Regions from separate parts of the Nonomuraea sp. NPDC001831 genome, predicted to be linked through region 4. Evidence: riboswitches for the same ligand, from Rfam matches in the RefSeq annotation. Region 4 holds a riboswitch; each other region holds the start of a gene.
The links. Region 4 has a riboswitch for cyclic di-AMP ahead of ACFYYW_RS34900 (C40 family peptidase). Riboswitches for the same ligand answer to the same signal wherever they lie in the genome.

Region 1 (3,486 bases), on a different contig from region 4:
GCGCCGGCCGTCCGCTTCCAGGGCACCGTACCGGTCGTGCGGCCGGGTGGCCGATGTGCCATCCTCGCCCCATGCCCCAACCCGCACAAGACGCCCCCGTCCCCAACCGGGCCCTGTGGGACGAGCGTGCCCGCGTTCACGGCTCCACCTCCACCGACCGGTTCTACGACGTCGACGCCTTCCTCGCCGGCCGGCAGACGCTCTACCCGCTCGAACGCCGCCTGGCCGGCGACGTCGCCGGCCGGGACCTGCTCCACCTGCAGTGCCACTTCGGCCTGGACACGCTGAGCTGGGCCCGCCTCGGAGCGCGGGTGACCGGCGTCGACTTCTCCCCGGTGGCGGTCGAGCGCGCCCGCGACCTGGCGGCCAGGGCCGGGCTGGCGGCCACGTTCGTGGAGGCCGACACGCAGCGGCTGCCGGCGGAGCTGGCCGGCGGCTTCGACGTGGCGGTGGCCACGTACGGCGTCCTGTGCTGGATCGGCGACCTGGACGCCTGGATGCGCGGCGCGGCCATGGTGCTGCGGCCCGGCGGGCGGCTGGTGCTGGTCGACCTGCATCCGGCCTACCAGACGGTGGCCTCGCTCGATCCGCTGGTGGCCGACTGGCCCTACGGCGGCGGCCAGGCCCACAAGGAGACGGTGACCGGCACGTACGCCGACGCCGCGGTGGTGACCGAGACGCATGAGGCGGTCGAGTACCCGTACTCGGTGGGGGAGATCGTCACGGCGGCGGCGCGCGCCGGGTTCACGGTGGCCGAGCTGGGCGAGCACGTCGAGACCGACCTCGACCCGCGCGGCCTGCTGCCCGAGGGCCCGGACGGCCGGTACCGGTTCCCGTTCGGGGACTCGCACCTGCCGATCCTCTACTCGCTGGTGGCGGTCCGGCCCTGAGACGCGGCGAGCGCGCGTCCCTCGTGCGGGACGCGCGCTCGGAGCGGCGGGAGGTCAGCTCGCGTACTGGGGGTATCCGTAGCCGACGACCTGCGACTTCGGACGGACGCGCTCCTCGACCTTGCCGTTGCCGGTGTTGCCCTCGATCGTGGAGATCGTGCCGTCGCCGTTGTCCTTGACGACGAAGCCGACGTGCTGGATAGCGTCCAGGCTCTTGCTGCCGCCCCAGGAGAAGAAGACCACCGCGCCGGGCCTGGCCTCGGTGCCCCAGCGGTCGTTGGCGGCGAACCACTTGGCGTGGGCCACGGTCCAGGCGTCCCAGCCGACCTGGGGGCGGGCGCCGGTGTGCTCGCCGACCCAGGAGACGAAGATCGAGCACCAGGGGGCGTTCAGGTACATCGCGCGGGTGCCGCCGTCGCGGGCGATGGTCTCGGCGGCGCGCTGGGAGTCGGCGTACCACTTCTGGAACTTGGTGCCGCCGCCGTAGGCGTTCTCGGAGGTGCCGACCTGGGCCCTGGCCATCGCCAGGACCTGCTGGGCGGTGACGTTGACCTGGGTCTCCTCCGCCTTGCGGGTGTGGGCGGCGGCCTGTGGCGCGACGGCCGAGTGGCCGGTCGCGGCGGCCGGGCCGGCGCTGTCGGCGGCGGCAGCGGTGGCGTGGGCGCCGAGGGCGGAGGCGAGGACGGCCGCGCCGAGCGCGGCGCGGGCGTAGGTGATCTTCGGGGCACGGAGGGGACGGTGCTTGGCCATCGAGGGCATGTGACTCCTTGCTTCCATGCCGCTTACCGGGTTAGCTGACGGGTTCGGACGTGGAAGCTGCCCTACGGCACCGAAGTGCCGATTCACCCCAAAGGACGTGGGTCCCCGGTTCCGCCCGGAGGCGGATTCAGCGGTCACAGGACGATCCTGTGAAATGTCTTGCGATGGTTGGACAAAGCCGGACAAACCGGACGTCTGCCGCGAGATGCCCCACAAGGTAATACATCGGGCAAGAGTCAGGCAAGTGGCTAAAGGTCCAGCTAGGCGAGTTGCGCCCGCGCCTCGGCCAGAAGCCCCATCATGGCAAGGGATTCGTCAAGCGGCATGATCGCGCTCTCCGTGCGGCCCTCGACCGTGGCCGCGCGCACCTCGCGCAGCTCGCCCGCGTAACCGTTGTCGGCCGGGTCGAGCACCAGCTCCTCCGTCTCCATCGACGGCCCCGACAGCAGCACCCGCTGCGGCGCCCAGAACGGCGCCAGGATGTCGGCCCGCATCGACGTGCCCACCACGCTCGCGTCGTTGGCGTGATGTGCCAGCAGCGACACGTCGACCAGGGCCCGCCGCCCGTCCGGGTACAGCAGCAGCCCGCCGGCCTCGGCGTCGACCCCGCTGGGCGCCAGCGAGCCGGCCATGCGCAGCTCCGCGGGCATGCCGAGCAGCAGCTGGGCCAGCCCGAACGGGTAGATCCCCAGGTCGAGCAGGGCCCCGCCGCCCAGCTCCGGCGCCCACAGCCGGTGGGCGGGGTCGTAGGGCAGCGCGAAGCCGAACGAGGCCCGCACCGACCGGATCTCACCGAAGCGCGGATCGGCCGCCACCTGCTGGATGAGCGGGTTGAAGCGCATCCACATGGCCTCCATGAGGAAGACCCCGGCCGCGCGGGCCAGCGCCACCATGCGCTCGGCGTCGGCCACGTCGGCCGCCAGCGGCTTCTCGCACAGCACCGACTTGCCCGCCGCGATGGCGGCCTCGGCCACCTGCAGATGCTGGGCGTGCGGCGTGGCGACGTAGATGGCGTCGAGGGCCGGATCGGCGCACAGGGCCTCGTAGGAGCCGTAGGCCGACTCCGCGCCCAGCTCGTCGGCCAGCGCCCGCGCCCTGAGCGGGCTCCGCGAGCCGACGGCGCCCACCCGCATGCCGGGCTCGGCCACGATGGCCGCCCCCACGGTACGCGCGATGCCGCCGGTCGCCGCTATTCCCCAGGTGAAATCTCGCACGACCGAGATCGTAGAGCGCTCAGGTCAGGTTGAACGAGTCGGGGTCGGGCCCGATCCGCCGCCCCGCGTTCATCGCGCCGATGGCCGCCATGTCCTCGGTGTCGAGGATGAAGTCGAACACGTCGATGTTCTCCTCGATCCGCGACGGCGTGACCGACTTGGGGATCACCACGTTGCCGAGCTGCAGGTGCCAGCGGAGCACGATCTGGGCGGGAGTCTTGCCGTACTTCTCCGACAGCACGCGCAGCGCCGGGTCGGCCAGCAGCCCCTTGCCCTGCCCGAGCGGGCTCCACGCCTCGGTCAGGATGCCGTTGGCCTCGTGGAAGGCCCGCATCTCGCGCTGCTGGAAGTACGGGTGGAGCTCGATCTGGTTGATCGACGGCGTGATGTCGGTCTCCTCCATCAGCCGGGTCAGCGTGGCGACCGTGAAGTTGGAGACCCCGATGGCCTTGGCCCGGCCGTCCCGGTAGATCTTCTCCAGCGCCCGCCAGGCCTGCACGTACCTGTCCTGCTGCGGGACCGGCCAGTGGATCAGGAAAAGATCTACGTAGTCGAGGCCCAGCCGGGCCAGGCTCTCGTCGAAGGCCTGCTCGGCGCGCTCGTGGTCGCCGTTCCACAGCTTG
Region 2 (3,486 bases), on a different contig from region 4:
AGGATCTGCGGGAGGCAGAACATGTCGAGCTCGGTGGTGACCCCGTACCGCAGGGCCTGGGCCAGGCTGCCGTCGAACACGTGGGTGTGCGCGTCGATCAGGCCGGGCAGCAGCGTCCTGCCGGTGCCGTCCACCTCGGCATCGGCCGGACGGTCCGCGCCGGAGCCGACGGCGGCGATCAGATCGTTCTCGATCACCACGTCGGCCGTCGCGATGGTGTGCTCGCCATCGAACACCCTGACGTCGCGGATCAATGTACGCATCGAAGCTCTCCCTCGTGAGCCGTGAACCCTCGGACGCCATCACAGAGGGGCAACCGGCCGGGAACTGTGACATGAGTGGCATAGATCACGCTTGATGGCTTCATGTCACAATCGCCGCTCGTCGGGACTCTTCGGTTGCGACAGATGAGGAGACCCGCCATGACACCGACCCCGCAGCACCCCGCCGACGCCGCCACCGAGCAGTTCCTCGGCTACCGGGAACTGCTGTTCTCCGTGGTCTACAACATGCTCGGCAGCGTCGCCGACACCGAGGACGTGCTGCAGGAGGCGTGGCTGGCCTGGTCCGCCCGGCACCGCAGGCCGGAGGCCGGACCGGTGGAGAACGTCCGGGCCTACCTGGTGCGGATCGCGGTGAACCAGGCGCTCGCCCGGCGGGCGGACCTGAGCCGCCGGCAGGAGACCTACGTCGGCCCGTGGCTGCCGGAACCGCTGGTCACGGCCCCGGACAACGCCGGGGGCGCCGCCGGGAGCGGGGAGTCGTTGTCGATGGCGGTGCTGGTCGTGCTGGAGACGCTGTCACCGCTGGAACGAGCGGTCTTCGTGCTGCACGAGGTGTTCGGGTTCAGTCATCTGGAGACGGCCGACATCCTCGGGCGCACGCCGGCGGCGGTCCGGCAGCTCGCGGCCCGCGCCCGTCGCCACGTTCATGCCCGCCGTCCGCGTCACCGGACCGAGCCCGGCGTGCACGCCGAGGTGACCGAGCGGTTCGCCGCGGCCGCCCTCGGCGGTGACCTGCGGGCCCTGCTGGAGGTGCTGGCGCCGGAGGTGACCCTGTGGACCGACGGTGGCGGCAAGGGGCCCGCCACCAGCCTGCACCCGGTCCACGGCCGGGACGAGGTGGCTGCGATCTTCATGTCCGTGGCCGCGACGCTGACCCCCGGCGCGGTGGACCTGCGCCACCGGCGGGTGGCCGGGGATCCGTGCGCGCTGGTCTTCTCCGGTGGCGGCCCGCTGGCCGTGGTCGTCGTCGATCTCACGCCCGAGGGCGACCGGATCGCCGCCGTTTACTCCGTCACCAACCCCGACAAGCTGACCGGCATTCGCTGAGCCGCCGGCCCCGCGGCTAGTTCATCGAGATGTGCACGTGGTCGTAGTGGTTCTCGGTGATGCTGCCGCGGTCGGACATCGAGCGCCAGCCCGAGCCCTGGTTGATGCGCTGCTTCCAGATCACGTACTTGACGCCCAGCTTGGCCTTGTTCTTCAGGGCCCAGTCGGCCAGCCGGTCGCCGAGCGCGTTGTTGACGGCGCTCGGCATGGTGCCGCCCGTGCTCATCATGAAGTCGCAGGCCCGGCCGAGCGGGTGCTCGCCGCTGGAGCCGGCCCGGAAGCAGCCCACCTCGTACGGCAGCGAGAAGTTCTTCTGCACCTGCGCGCGCATCAGCCGGGTGCGCGGCGTGATGTTGTCCGAGCCGGCCGGCAGCTCGGGCGCCCAGCTCCCGTCGGACTTCTTGCCCGGCCCGAACGGCACGAGGTCCTGGAGCTTCTTCTTGATGTCGTCGATGACGTCCTGGGCGTCGTCGCGCTGCTCGGCCACCTCCGCCGTGCCCGCCTTCAGCTGCGTCGCGAGCGCGGCGGCGGCCGTGGCGGCCTTCTTCTGGTCGTCGCGGGCCTTGGCCACGCTGTCCACGACCGCCTGCTGCTCGGCGGTGAGCTGTTCGAGCACGGCCGCGCCGCCGCCGTCCGGGGTCAGCATGAAGCCCGGCAGGGAGGCGTCGCGGCTCTGGTAGCGCAGCCGGGCGATCTCGGCGACCCGCTGCTCGGCCGTGGCGACCGCCTGCTCGGCGGCGGTGAGCCGCTGCTGGGCGGCGGTGGCGGCCTGCTGGGCCTTGGCCAGCTCGACCCGCTTGAGGTTGTACGTCTCGATCAGCTTGTCGACCTTGCGGTTGAGCTGCTTGAGCTGGGCCCGCAGCTGCGCCTCCGACGGCTTGGGCGCGGCTGACGCCGAGACTGAGGCGGCGGCCGGCTGGACGAGCAGGGCGGTGGCGGTGATGAGACCGACGGCAAGACTCGCGGGGGACGAAGCCGCCACGTGGTTGTTCCTCTCCCTCTGCCGGCCGGGTTAGCTGACGGGTTCGGGCACGGGAGCATTCCCTACCACTTACGCGGATTCACCCCGGATGCGATGGGTCCCCGGCTCCCGGGCAACACGCCCGGGATTAGGCGTACAACGACCGTTATGGCCGGTGTCTAACGGGATATTAGTGGTAGATCACGAGTCATGCGACTTTAATGAGAAACCAATTAGTGATCAATTCGTGATCGCAACATGCGTGCCGCCTCCTCCGGCAGCACGTCGTTGACGAAGGCCCCCATGGCCGACTCCGAGCCCGCCAGGTACTTCAGCTTCCCGGGCGCCCGCCTGATGCTGAACAGCTCCAGGTGCAGGTAGGCCAGCTCGCGGCCGTACCGCACCGGCGCCTGGTGCCAGGCCGAGATGTACGGCATCGCCACCCCGAACAGCGCGTCGAGCGCCCGCAGCACCGAGGTGTACAGCGGCGCGAACGCGGCCCGCTCCTCCTCCGACAGCGCCGCCAGGTCGGGCACCTGCCGGTGCGGATACACGTGCACCTCGAACGGCCAGCGCGCGGCGGCCGGGACGAACGCCGTCCAGAGCTCGTTGGCGGCCACCACCCGCGTGCCGGCGGCCCGCTCGGCGGCCAGCACGTCGGCGAACAGGTTGCCGCCCGTGTGCCGCGAGGCGGCCCCGAGCTGGAGCTTGGTGCGCGGGGTCACGTAGGGGTAGGCGTAGATCTGCCCGTGCGGGTGGGGGAGCGTGATGCCGATCTCCTCGCCCCTGTTCTCGAAGCAGAACACCTGCTCGACGCCCTCGATGCCGGACAGCTCGGCCGTGCGGTCGGCCCACGCCTCCATCACCAGCCTGACCTGGGCGTTGGAGAGCCTGGAGAAGGAGGAGGAGTGGTCGGAGGTGAAGCAGACCACCTCACACCGCCCGACACCCGGCCGCACCTCACTCAGGCCACCGACATCCCCGTAAGTCCCAAAATTTCCGGAGAAAGAGGGAAAGCGGTTCTCGAACACCACCACGTCATAGTCGTGGGCCGGGATCTCCGACGCCCGCGTGTCGGACGACGGGCACAACGGGCACTCGTCGGCCGGCGGCAGGAACGTGCGCGTCTGCCGGTGGCCGGCGATCGCGATCCACTCCTCGGTCAGCGGGTCGTAGCGCAGCTCGGAGGCCACC
Region 3 (3,486 bases), on a different contig from region 4:
CCCATGCCGGGGTAGGTGACCAGGCGGGCGCCCGGGATGGCGGCGGCCGTGGCCCGCCCGCCGGCGAGCGGCACGAGCTGATCGTCCTCGCCGTGGATGACCAGCGCGGGCACCTTCAGCCCGCCCAGCGCGGACGTGCGGTCGCCCGAGGCCATGATGGCGGCGAGCTGGCGGGCGGTGCCGGCCGGGTCGTGGCAGCGGTCGAAGGCGAGCCCGGCCAGCCTGGTGACGCGTTCGCGGTCCAGCTCCCAGCCGGGGGACCCGAGCACGGCCCAGGTGGTCAGCGCGCCGGCGACGACCCCCTCGCGGTCGGTCGCGGGCTTGGCGAGGAGCACCGCGGCGGCCGCCTCGGTCGGCGGGGCCGCCTGCGGGCTGGGCGTGGACATGATCGAGGTCAGGCTCAGCACGCGGGCGGGGTGCCGGATGGCCAGCGCCTGGGCGATCATCCCGCCCATCGAGGCGCCGACGACGTGCGCGGCGGGCAGGCCCAGGACGTCCATGAGCCCGGCGCTGTCGTCGGCCAGGTCGTCCAGCACGTACGGCGAGGGCGCACCCCATGCGGGCACGCCCTCGTCGTGGAGGTGGGTGGACAGGCCCGCGTCGCGGTTGTCGAACCTGATGACGTGGTGGCCCTGCTCGGCCAGGAGTTCGCAGAACTCGTCGTCCCAGTGGATGAGCTGGGCGCCGAGTCCCATGATGAGCAGCAGGGGCCTGCCTTCCGGGGAGCCGAAGCTCTCGTAGGCGATCTCGATGCCGTTGGCGGCTGCACGCTGGATCACAGCGACCAGAATGTCATTCTGGTCGTGGGGCGTAAAGAGCGGTCTGCCCCGAGATCAGTCGTTGAGGAGCTTGCGCAGACGCTCGCCGCCGAGCACCACGCCGCCGCCGGCCAGCACGAGCACGCCGGCCATCACGGTGCCGCCCATCGCGACGGTCTTCCCGACCTGGCCGCCGGCGGAACCGGCCGCGTCGTCGGCGGGCTTTTCGGCCAGCACCTTGGGGGGCTCGGCCGGGTTGTCGTCGAACCGGCCCCATGCGCCGGTGGAGAAGGCCACGGGGTAGTTCTTCTTGCCCTTGCCGTCGCCCCACTTGGTGATGACGTAGTCGATCTTGATGTGGCCCTGGCCGCCGTTGCCGTCCACGCCGAGCGTGTCGGGGTTGAAGGTGCCGCCGGTCAGCTCGGCGAAGGTCTTGGCGTCGAGGTCGAGCATGACGCCGCGGCTGGAGGGCTCGCCGGGGCCGCGGTCGCCCACGAAGAACGGCATCTTCTTGCCGTTGTAGGTCACGTAACCCTCGGTCATGAGGGGCCAGCTGGGGCTGGCGGCCAGGCCCTTCTGCATGGGCTTGCCGCTGGCGGGCAGGCCGGTGTCGCCGGCGCGGCCGGAGGAGTCGTCCCAGAAGTACGAGGCCTTCGTGGAACCCTTGAGCAGGATCTTCTGGTCGTCGCCGGTGTCGGCGTGGGCGCCGGTGGCGGAGATCGTCAGCGCGCCCATGGCGGACACGGACAGCAGAGCGAGAGAGCGCAGGCCAAATCGAGACATGAAGCAGTGAAGTCCTTCGCGAGGGGACAGGGGGAACGCGCGTGACTACGGTGCGTAACCGGGCAGAGCGCCGAAAAGGTGGTTACGCGGCGCGTGGGGGAAGTCAGGGAAGAGACCGCTCAGCAGGCGGTCGTCACTACACTGTCCGGGGGTACGACGAGGTGGTACATGCGTGAAGTCCTCTCCATCTCGCCTACCGGGTTAGCTGACGGGTTCGGGCGTGGAGATGCCCTACCGGCACATGGCCGGACTCACCCCAATGAGATGGGTCCCCGGTTCCCGACAGGTCGGGATTCGGCGCCAGCTGTCGTCCCTCTCCTGGTAGGGACTACGCCACCAGCTGGTAATTGGTTAAGACCGTACCCAGAGATTCGGACAAATACAAACGAATCGTCATGAACCGGGTAAAGATCTACCTATCATGGCAAAGAGAAAGGGGGCACGGCATGCCGTACCCCCTGCTAAATCGGGCCTTTCAGCCGCCGCTCTTGCGCCTGAAGGATCTTTTACTCGCTGCCGGACCGTGCGCCCCGTGGATCTTCGACGGGTCCACGCCCCTGCCACCCGCGGCCGACTCGGCCTGCTGCCCGCGCTTGCGTTCCAACGCCTCGCGGAACTTGCGCTTCATCTCGTCCTCGGGAGTCTCGCTGACTTCCGGCTCCGGTGTTTCCGCCATGAGGACCTCCTGGTTCTGGGGACATCCACAGCTTCGCACGACGTCGCTTACGACGCGAAACCGGCCTCCACTCTGCTTTCCGCGGCGGGCGCCTGCTCCAGCCGCCTGCCGGGCATCATGACCAGCGCGACCAGGGCGATCACCGCGCCCGCCACGCCCAGCGACGGGATGACCACGGCCGCCGCCGAGGCGTGCGCGGCCGCGAGCCCGTGGACGGGCGCGTCCGTGGTGATGACCGACGTGTACGCGGTGCCGGCCAGCGCCAGCGCCACCGAGCCGCCGATCTGCCGGAAGAAGGTGAGGTTGGCCGAGGCCGTGCCGATGTACCGCGGCGGGACGGCCTGCTGCACGGCCACGGTCAGCCCCGACAACATCGGCCCCATGCCGAGCCCGAGCAGCGCCATCCACCCGGCCAGCAGCAGGCCGTCGGTGCGCACGGTGAGGTTCAGGCACAGCAGGCTGCCGGCTGCCAGCAGGAACGGCGCCCCGACCAGCCACGGCTTGTACGTGCGCGTCCTGGACATCAGCGTGCCCATGAGCGCGCTGCCCGCCACCATGGCCAGCGTCATCGGGTAGATCCTCAGCCCGGACTCGGTGGCGCTGACGCCCAGCGCCTGCTGGAAGTAGCGGGGCAGGAACACCACGCCGGCGTACATGCAGAAGGCGGTGAAGAAGGAGGTCGCGTTGACCAGCGTGTACGTACGGTCCCGGAACAGGTGCATCGGCATGACCGGGTTCGCCACCCGCAACTCGACCAGCACGAACGCGGCCAGCAGCACCAGCGCCAGCAGGATCGGCCCGGCCACGGACGGGGACGTCCAGGAGTTGCCGTCCAGGCCCTTCTCGGTCAGGCCGAGCAGCAGGGCGCTGATGGCCACGCTGAACACCGCGATGCCCGCGTAGTCCGGCCGGCCCCCGCCGCCGGTGCCCGCACGGAACGGCAGCCGCAGCACCACGATCGCGATCAGCACGATCCCGAGCGGCACGTTCACGTAGAAGGCCCACCGCCAGCTCGCGTGGTCGGTGAACAACCCGCCCAGGAAGGGCCCGGCCAGGTACGTCAAGGCCATCACGCCGCCGAGCGCGCCCTGCACGCGGGCGCCGTTGCGTCCGGGCGGGAACATCTCCATCACCAGGGCCAGCGACAGCGGCAACAACGCGCCCGCGCCCAGCCCCTGCACGGCGCGGAAGGCGATGAGCTGGGTCATGTCCTGGGCGAGCCCGCACAACGCCGATCCGACGACGAACACCGACATCCCGACGAGCAGC
Region 4 (3,486 bases):
CCGCGAGCAGTATTCGTACTTCCTAGTGTCTCGCGATTTGGGATGGCAAGAGGCACTTGGGGGGTTCAATCCCGAAGAACGCGAAAAAGCGCCTGGCAGTCCGCGTTCGGACCGCCAGGCGCGTGCGGGGCTAGACGGTCCTAGCCGGCTACTCGCGCGGCGATGTCGTCGCCGATCTCGCTGGTCGTGCGGCCGGCGCGGCCGGTCACCCGCTCGGCGATGTCGGCGGCCACGGCCTGCTCGACCTTGGCGGCCTCGGCGTGCAGGCCGAGGTGGTCGAGGAGCATGCCCACGGACAGGATGGTGGCGGTCGGGTCGGCCTTGCCCTGACCGGCGATGTCGGGCGCGCTGCCGTGCACCGGCTCGAACATGCTCGGCGAGGTGCGCTCGGGGTTGATGTTGCCGCTGGCCGCCAGGCCGATGCCGCCGGCGATCGCGGCGCCGAGGTCGGTGATGATGTCGCCGAACAGGTTGTCGGTGACGATCACGTCGAAGCGCTCGGGCTGGGTGACGAAGAACATCGAGGCCGCGTCGATGTGGCTGTAGTCGGTGGTGACGTCGGGGAACTCCGCGGCCACGCGGTTGACCGTGCGCTGCCACAGGTCGCCGGCGAAGGTGAGCACGTTTGTCTTGTGGACGAGCGTGAGCTTCTTGCGGGGCCGCGACTGGGCCTTCTGGAAGGCGTAACGCACGACGCGCTCGACGCCGTGGGCGGTGTTCAGCGACTCCTGGGTGGCGATCTCGTGCGGCGTGCCGCGGCGCATGACGCCGCCGGTGCCCGCGTAGAGGCCCTCGGTGCCCTCGCGGACGACGACCATGTCGATGTGCTCGGCGGTGGCGCCGGCCAGCGCGGTCTCGACGCCGGGGAACAGCTTGACCGGCCGCAGGTTGACGTAGTGGTCGAACTCGAACCGGAGCTTGAGCAGCAGGTCGCGCTCCAGGATGCCGGGCGGCACGCTGGGGTCGCCCACGGCGCCGAGCAGGATCGCGTCGTAGCCGCGCAGCTCTTCGAGCACCGCGTCGGGCAGCGTCTCGCCCGTGCGGTGGTAGCGGGCTGCGCCCAGGTCGTAGTGGGTGGGCTCGATCTTCGTGCCCACGGCCTCCAGGACCTTGAGCCCTTCGGCTACGACCTCGGCGCCGATGCCATCCCCGGGGATGACGGCCAGGCGGATGTTACGCGACTCCATGGGCGGTACCTTACCGGCTCGTCTCGGCTGACGAACACATCATCTCAACAACCGGACAATCCGTTTTGGGGGGATTGCGACCTTTTGACCGTTTCGTTAGAGTCCGACGAGCCTAATCCACGCAGCCGCTGCGTGGAGCCGGGGACCCATCTTTTCCCCCCGGGGCGAATCGGCTGCGCCTCTCCCCCGAGAGCGCCGCCGTAGGGCTACTTCCAGGCCCGAGCCCGTCAGCTAACCCGGTCGGCCACGTGGAAGGACAGTCCCCTGTCTAGCATCGCCATCTTTTTGGCGGTGGCAGCGGGCGCCGCAGGTCTCGCGCCTGCCGCCCCCGCGGCTCCCGCCGCTCCGGCCGCCCCCGCCCCCTCCGTCACCCTCACCGGCCCCCAGGTGAAACAGGTCCAGGAACGGCACGTGCCGAAACCGGCCTGGAAGGTCGCCCTCGAATACGCCATGGACAAGCGCGGCACCCCGTACGTGTGGGGCGGCGCCAGCGAACGGGGCTACGACTGCTCGGGCCTCATGCTCCGGGCCTACGAGGACGCCGGCATCGAGCTCCCCAGAACCGCCGCGGAGCAGTACGGCGCCTTCTCCAGGAAGATCTCCTGGAAGGACCTCAAGCCAGGCGACCTGGTGTTCTTCAGCGGCCTCGGCCACGTCGGCATGATCTCCAAGCCCGGCTACATGGTCCACTCCCCCCACACCGGCGACGTGGTGAAGGAGGAACGCCTGTCGCAGTGGCGCAGGCAGGCCTTCGTCGGCGCGGTACGCCCCGACCCCAAGGGCGTCAAGCGCTGGGCCGACTACAAGCAGCTCCAGAAGGCCCCCGCCCCCGCCATGCTCACCGCGACCCTGTGACGACGACCTTCCCCGGGGCGTGCCCCTCCTCCTGGTAGCGGACGGCCGCCGGGAGCTCGCCGAAGGGGAAGGTCCGGTCGATGACCGGGGTGACCGCGCCCCGCTCGATCAGCCCGGTCAGCGTCAGCAGGTTCGCCCTGTTGCTCCCGCAGCGGACGACGTCCGCCCTGACGATCCGCTGCGGGACGAAGGGCCCCGACGCGAGCGCGGCGAACATGTGGCCGGCCGGCTGCACCCAGCGGCCGGCCGGCCCGCCGACCAGCACGTACGTGCCCTTCCTGGTCAGCACGCGGCGGCAGTCCGCGAGCCGGCGACCGCCCGCCACGTCGAGCAGCAGGTCGAAGCGCCGGCCCGAGGCCGCGAAGTCCTCCTTGGTGTGGTCGATGACGTCGTCCGCGCCGAGCGAGCGGACCAGGTCCGCGTTCCGCCCGCTGCACACGCCCGTGACGTGCGCCCCCAGCGCCTTGGCGAGCTGCACGGCGAACGTGCCCACGCCGCCGGACGCGCCGTTGACCAGCACCTTCTGGCCCGGCTGGAGGCGTCCCTCGTCGCGCAGCGCGATCAGCGCGGTGTTGGCCGCCATCGGCACCGCCGCCGCCTGCTCGAACGACAGTCCCGCCGGTTTGGGCGCCACCTCGCCCTGCCGCAGGCAGACGTACTCGCCGAAGCCGCCCCCCAGCGACATCGCGTACACCTCGTCGCCGGGACGGAACAGCGTGACGTCCTTGCCGGCCGCCTCGACCTCCCCCGCCACGTCGGCCCCCAGGACGGCGATGCGCGGCCGGCGCAGCCCGACCCCGCCGCCCATGACCCGGGCCAGGTACGGCTCCCCCCGCATGAAGTGCCAGTCGTAGGGCTGCACGGACGTGGCCCGCACCCGGACCAGCACCTCGTCGTCGCGCGGCACGGGCCGCTCGACGTCGGTCAGGACGAGCTGGTCGGGCGAGCCGAACGAGCTTAGGACGTACGCCTTCATCGTTTTCTCCCTCGTGCCGCTGATGTGCCGCTGATGTGCCGCCAGTGTGGGCGTGACCTGCGCGGACGCTCAACGGTCGAAAGGCGACGGCTCGATGGCCGAAAGTACGACCGCCCGCCCGCCGATGGTGCGAACCGGGATGGGCCGTCCGCGCGATGACCGGGCACGGGCGCAGGCGGCACGCTCTCAGGCATGAGATGGATCGCACCCGCCGGGCTGCTCGCGCTCAGCGTCGTCCCGCTGGTCGCCGGCGCAATCCGGCTGACCGAACTGGCCGCCGGCGCCCCGGTCACGGCGGACAACGGGCGTTTCTTCGCCATGCCCGTGCCGGTGCTGCTGCACATCCCGGCTTCGCTGGCGTTCTGCGTCCTCGGCACGTTCCAGTTCCAGGCCCGGTTCCGGGCCGGGCGGCCGGGGTGGCACCGCGCGGCCGGGCGGGTGCTGGTGGCGTGCGGGCTGGTCGCGGCG

Region 1: it holds a riboswitch for cyclic di-AMP, as region 4 does, so the genes downstream of both, ACFYYW_RS04700 (CHAP domain-containing protein) here and ACFYYW_RS34900 (C40 family peptidase) in region 4, are expected to answer to the same signal.
Region 2: it holds a riboswitch for cyclic di-AMP, as region 4 does, so the genes downstream of both, ACFYYW_RS29300 (hypothetical protein) here and ACFYYW_RS34900 (C40 family peptidase) in region 4, are expected to answer to the same signal.
Region 3: it holds a riboswitch for cyclic di-AMP, as region 4 does, so the genes downstream of both, ACFYYW_RS35880 (hypothetical protein) here and ACFYYW_RS34900 (C40 family peptidase) in region 4, are expected to answer to the same signal.

What each region holds. Positions count from the first base shown of each region.
Region 1 covers NZ_JBIATU010000001.1:1,070,290-1,073,775, forward strand. Annotated here, with positions in the region: gene ACFYYW_RS04695 (class I SAM-dependent methyltransferase) at 72-890, shown strand; gene ACFYYW_RS04700 (CHAP domain-containing protein) at 945-1,649, opposite strand; cyclic di-AMP (ydaO/yuaA leader) riboswitch at 1,655-1,792, opposite strand; gene ACFYYW_RS04705 (Gfo/Idh/MocA family protein) at 1,910-2,863, opposite strand; gene ACFYYW_RS04710 (aldo/keto reductase) at 2,883-3,486, opposite strand, start outside.
Region 2 covers NZ_JBIATU010000010.1:15,181-18,666, reverse strand. Annotated here, with positions in the region: gene ACFYYW_RS29310 (amidohydrolase family protein) at 1-263, opposite strand, end outside; gene sigJ (RNA polymerase sigma factor SigJ) at 423-1,331, shown strand; gene ACFYYW_RS29300 (hypothetical protein) at 1,348-2,313, opposite strand; cyclic di-AMP (ydaO/yuaA leader) riboswitch at 2,319-2,457, opposite strand; gene galT (galactose-1-phosphate uridylyltransferase) at 2,526-3,486, opposite strand, start outside.
Region 3 covers NZ_JBIATU010000014.1:133,234-136,719, reverse strand. Annotated here, with positions in the region: gene ACFYYW_RS35885 (alpha/beta fold hydrolase) at 1-779, opposite strand, end outside; gene ACFYYW_RS35880 (hypothetical protein) at 834-1,541, opposite strand; cyclic di-AMP (ydaO/yuaA leader) riboswitch at 1,717-1,851, opposite strand; gene ACFYYW_RS35875 (DUF5302 domain-containing protein) at 2,017-2,217, opposite strand; gene ACFYYW_RS35870 (MDR family MFS transporter) at 2,265-3,486, opposite strand, start outside.
Region 4 covers NZ_JBIATU010000013.1:221,735-225,220, reverse strand. Annotated here, with positions in the region: gene ACFYYW_RS34905 (3-isopropylmalate dehydrogenase) at 141-1,187, opposite strand; cyclic di-AMP (ydaO/yuaA leader) riboswitch at 1,287-1,448, shown strand; gene ACFYYW_RS34900 (C40 family peptidase) at 1,479-2,042, shown strand; gene ACFYYW_RS34895 (NAD(P)-dependent alcohol dehydrogenase) at 2,026-3,018, opposite strand; gene ACFYYW_RS34890 (DUF2306 domain-containing protein) at 3,211-3,486, shown strand, end outside.